One region of the Methylocella sp. CPCC 101449 genome, then DNA from elsewhere that is predicted to be linked to it. Evidence: riboswitches for the same ligand, from Rfam matches in the RefSeq annotation. Region 1 holds a riboswitch; the other holds the start of a gene.

Evidence for each region. Region 1 has a riboswitch for thiamine pyrophosphate ahead of thiC (phosphomethylpyrimidine synthase ThiC). Riboswitches for the same ligand answer to the same signal wherever they lie in the genome.
Region 2: another riboswitch for thiamine pyrophosphate. It lies ahead of thiO (glycine oxidase ThiO); the one in region 1 lies ahead of thiC (phosphomethylpyrimidine synthase ThiC).

What each region holds. Positions count from the first base shown of each region.
Region 1 is NZ_JAPDHU010000002.1:1,790,192-1,792,389, reverse strand. Features, by position in the region: gene thiC (phosphomethylpyrimidine synthase ThiC) at 1-805, opposite strand, end outside; TPP riboswitch at 888-989, opposite strand; gene OIM99_RS19495 (hypothetical protein) at 1,208-1,789, shown strand; gene OIM99_RS19490 (peptidase) at 1,786-2,198, opposite strand, start outside.
Region 2 is NZ_JAPDHU010000001.1:1,579,059-1,581,256, forward strand. Features, by position in the region: gene bioB (biotin synthase BioB) at 1-958, shown strand, start outside; TPP riboswitch at 987-1,118, shown strand; gene thiO (glycine oxidase ThiO) at 1,162-2,198, shown strand, end outside.

The sequences.
Region 1 (2,198 bases):
GAGAATTGCGGATGATCCAATCGCGGATGTTGTGGATGTTGCGGCCGGTGGAGAGGTCCATCACCGTGTCGGCGCCCCAACGGATCGACCACACCATTTTCTCGACTTCTTCCGCCACCGAAGAGGTGACGGCGGAATTGCCGATGTTGGAATTGACCTTTACCAGGAAGTTGCGGCCGATGATCATCGGCTCGAGTTCCTGATGGTTGATATTGGCGGGAATGATGGCGCGGCCGCGGGCGATTTCTTCGCGGACGAATTCCGGCGTCACGAAGGCTGGAATGGCGGCGCCGAAGCTCTCGCCGTCGGCAAGCTTCTCCTGCGCGCCGGCCAGCATTTTCTCGCGGCCGAGATTCTCACGATGCGCCACATAGACCATTTCCTCGGTGATGATGCCGGCGCGCGCGAATTCATATTGTGTGACGTATTTGGCGCCTTCGCCGGAAAGCGGCTGGGTGTTGGCGGGGCAGGCCGGCACCAGCTTGTCGCCACTCACGCCGCCGTTGTCGACGTCCAGAACCGCGCGGCCTTGATAGGCCGAGAAGCCGCGGCGCTCGACCCACGGTTGGCGGATTTTCTTCAAGCCTTTCGACAGGTCGATGCCGGGATCGACTTCGGTATAGGGGCCGGACGCATCATAGACGCGCAGGGCAGGTTCGTTCGGATCCGTGAGAGTGATTTCGCGGAACGGCACATGCACGTCGGGATGGCCCTGGGGCGTGTGATAGACCTTGCGCGAGCCAGTCAGGGAGCCGGTGGTGACGGTTTCGGGAATGAGCGAACTGGGTTTGGGCTGGATATTCATGCGGCGTCTCCGTGACGCCAGACCACAAGCGTCTATCGTTCTCGACGAACCCGGAGGAAAGAATAGGCCACGCCCGCAAATAGGCTTTGCCTGCTCGCCGTCCCTCCGCTGGTGCAAACCAGATCAGGTTCTAAGGGTGTGATCTCAGCTGCCGGACAATCCGGCAGCACCCCTGGCTGTCCGAAAGCTAGCGCGAAAGGGAAGGAACGGCAAGTTTGCTTTGAACCGTTCGAAAAAAGGCAAAAGCCTTGGTTCGCATGTGATCGACCGGATGCCGATGGAACTGCGGTGGTCGGGCGATGGCGGGATTGTGATTTCCAGCCGATTGCGCCGTTTTGATCGCAGTGTTTCCATGCCCGCAACGACGGGCTGTGGCGCGCGGGAAATCCAAAGGTTCATCCCATGAAGAGTATCTTGTTTTCGGGCGTAGCGTTGTTTTTGACGGCTGCTTCAGCCGTGGCGCAGGCGCCCGGCACCTATAACGCGGTGGGTACGATCGAGCGGCTTGATTCGGCTTCGGTTGTCGTGAAGACCGACGCCAATACGGAGACTTTTGCGCTCGCGCCCAGTCTCGTCGTGTTGCAAAACAAAGTCGCGACATTGAACGACATCAAGCCGAACGATTTTGTCGCCTCGGCCGCTGTCGTGAAGGACGATGGCAAACTGCACTCGACCGAACTGCGCATCTTCCCGGAAGCCTTGCGTGGGCTTGGCGAGGGACAACGGCCGATGAGCGGCGCATCCGCCGGACAGACGATGACCAACGCCACTGTCACCGGTACGGTTCTCGCCAACGGCAGCAATACGATGAAGGTGCGCTTTCCCGGTGGAGAGTCCGAACTGGTGCTTGATCCCGGTGTGCCGGTGACGCGGATCGATCAGGTCGAGCGATCGATGTTGAAACCCGGTCTCAAAGTCCGCGTGCAGGCCGTGCGCAATGGCGAGGGCATGGTCGCAAACCGCGTGACCGTGATGTCGGATTAAGGTTTCAGGCGTCCGTAGGGCGGCGCCGGGATGTTGAGGTGCGCCTGTCGCAAAGCTGTCGACCAGCGATCGCGCAAATCATGGAAGTAGGGATCCGTGTTGTCGATGCGACCGTCGAGTGCCAGTTCGATCGCGTCACGCTTCAACACAGCCATGTCGATGGGTAGGCCGACGCTGAGATTAGAGCGCATGGTCGAATCCATCGAAATGAGGCTGAGCTTGAGAGCGTCGCTGACATTGGTGTCGTAGCTGACGGCGCGATCGAGCACCGGCTTGCCGTATTTCAACTCACCGATTTGCAAGAAGGGTGTGTCGGCGGTCGCCTCGATGAAATTGCCGGCGGAATAGATCATGAAGAGCCGCAGGCGGCGGCCTTTCATCTGACCGCCGAACAGGAACGTGGTGCTCG
Region 2 (2,198 bases), on a different contig from region 1:
AACGATCCGCCACGATTGGACGATCGACGATATCGTCGTGCTGCATGATCTGCCGCTGCTCGAACTGGTGGGCCGCGCCAATGCGGTGCATCGTCAGCATCACGATCCCAACAAAGTGCAGCGCGCCAGCCTGCTGTCGATCAAGACCGGCGGCTGTCCGGAAGATTGCGGCTATTGTTCTCAATCGGCGCATCACCGCGAGGTGAAGCTGACGCGTGAAAAGCTGATGAATCCGCAACAAGTGCTGGCGCTCGCGGCGACGGCGAAAGCGGCCGGCGCGGAGCGTTTCTGCATGGGCGCGGCCTGGCGCAAGGTGCGCGACGGCCAGGAGTTCGACGCGGTCATCGACATGGTGAAAGGCGTGCGTGCGCTCGGCATGGAAGCCTGCGTGACGCTGGGCATGCTGCAGCCGCATCAGGCCGAGCGCCTCGCCGAGGCAGGCCTTACCGCCTATAATCACAACCTCGACACGAGCCCGGAGTTTTACGGAAAGATCGTGTCGACACGCACCTATCAGGATCGGCTCGATACGCTTGCCACGGTGCGCTCCTGCGGCATCGATCTGTGCTGCGGCGGTATTATCGGCATGGGCGAGACGATCCGCGATCGCGCGTCGATGTTGCAGGTTCTGGCGCAGATGAATCCGCATCCCGAAAGCGTGCCGATCAATGCGCTCGTCGCGGTCGCGGGAACGCCGCTCGCCCATCGTTCGCGGATCGATCCGCTGGAACTGGTGCGCATGGTGGCGACGGCGCGGATCGTCATGCCGCAATCGACGGTGCGGTTGTCGGCGGGTCGTTCATATCTCAACCGTGAAGCGCAGATTCTCTGCCTGATCGCCGGCGCCAATTCGCTGTTTTACGGCGACACTTTGTTGACGACACCTAATGCCGATCTGGGCGAAGACGCCGATCTGTTCGCGGCCATCGGTGAACGGGAAAGTATTCTCGCGTCTTGACATCGCTATGGGCGTGGTTTCACACTGCGTCCATTCCAGGGAGATCCCCGGCAAGGGGCTGAGAAACCGCTGGCACGCCGGATCATCCGGATGAACGCGCGGAAATCCTTAGAACCTGATCCGGTTCATACCGGCGGAGGGATTGGATTTCGCGCGCAAGCCACACCGATCATCTCCGCCGGCACACCGGCCGAGGAGATGCGATGCGTGGTCCACCCCCCACTGCTTTTCGACGCGTCCGTTCGGACGCGCAGCCTGCCGCGCCTGAACCGCCGTCTTCGTGCGATGTGGCGATCATCGGCGGTGGCTTGATCGGTTTGTCGATCGGCTGGCGTCTGGCACGACGCGGCCTTGACGTCGCGTTGTTCGAGCGCGGCACCGTTGGTCAAGGCGCGAGCCTCGCGGCCACGGGCATGCTGGCGGCGGCGGCCGAACTCGAGCCCGGCGGCGAAACACATCTGGCTCTGGCATTGGAAAGCCAGCGGCTGTGGCCGCTCTTCGCGCGCGAGCTTGAAGGTGACGGCGGCGGCAGCGTCGATTATCGCGCCGATGGCGTGCTTCTGGTGGCGCTCGGCCGCGAAGAGGTCGATCGTCTGCGCATGCGCTACGATCTGCAGCAGCGCTGCGGTCTTGCCACGCAATGGCTCAACGCCGCGCAATGCCGCGCGCTCGAACCCGGTCTCAAACCCGCCGTCATTGCCGGCATTTTCTGTCCCGCCGATCATCAGGTCGATCCGCCGCGTGTGATGGCGGCGTTGCGCCAAGCCTTCCTGGCGCAAGGCGGCACGCTCGCTGAACAATGCGAGGCGCAGCCGGAGATGGCGGGTGGTCGCGTGACGGGCGTCACCACGCGCCATGGTCCGTGTGCGGCGCGGATTGTCGTGCTGGCTGAGGGGGCCTGGACGCAACATGCTGGCCTCGACATTCCCGTGCGCCCGCTGAAAGGGCAATCGCTGGCTCTGCGTCCGATGGCGCCAGCTCTGTCGCGCATGGTCTGGACCGAACAGATTCATCTCGCGCCGAAAAGCGACGGCACGCTGATCGTCGGCGCAACGATGGAGGAATGCGGTTTCGACGACACTGTCACGGCCGGGGGTCTCTACGCGCTGCTCGAAGCGGCGCGGCGCGCTCTGCCAGGGGTCGAGGACATGCCGCTTGAGGCAGTATGGTCAGGCTTCCGCCCGACCTCGATCGACGATGCGCCGATTCTTGGCGAGACCGGCGTCGCCGGCCTGCTTGT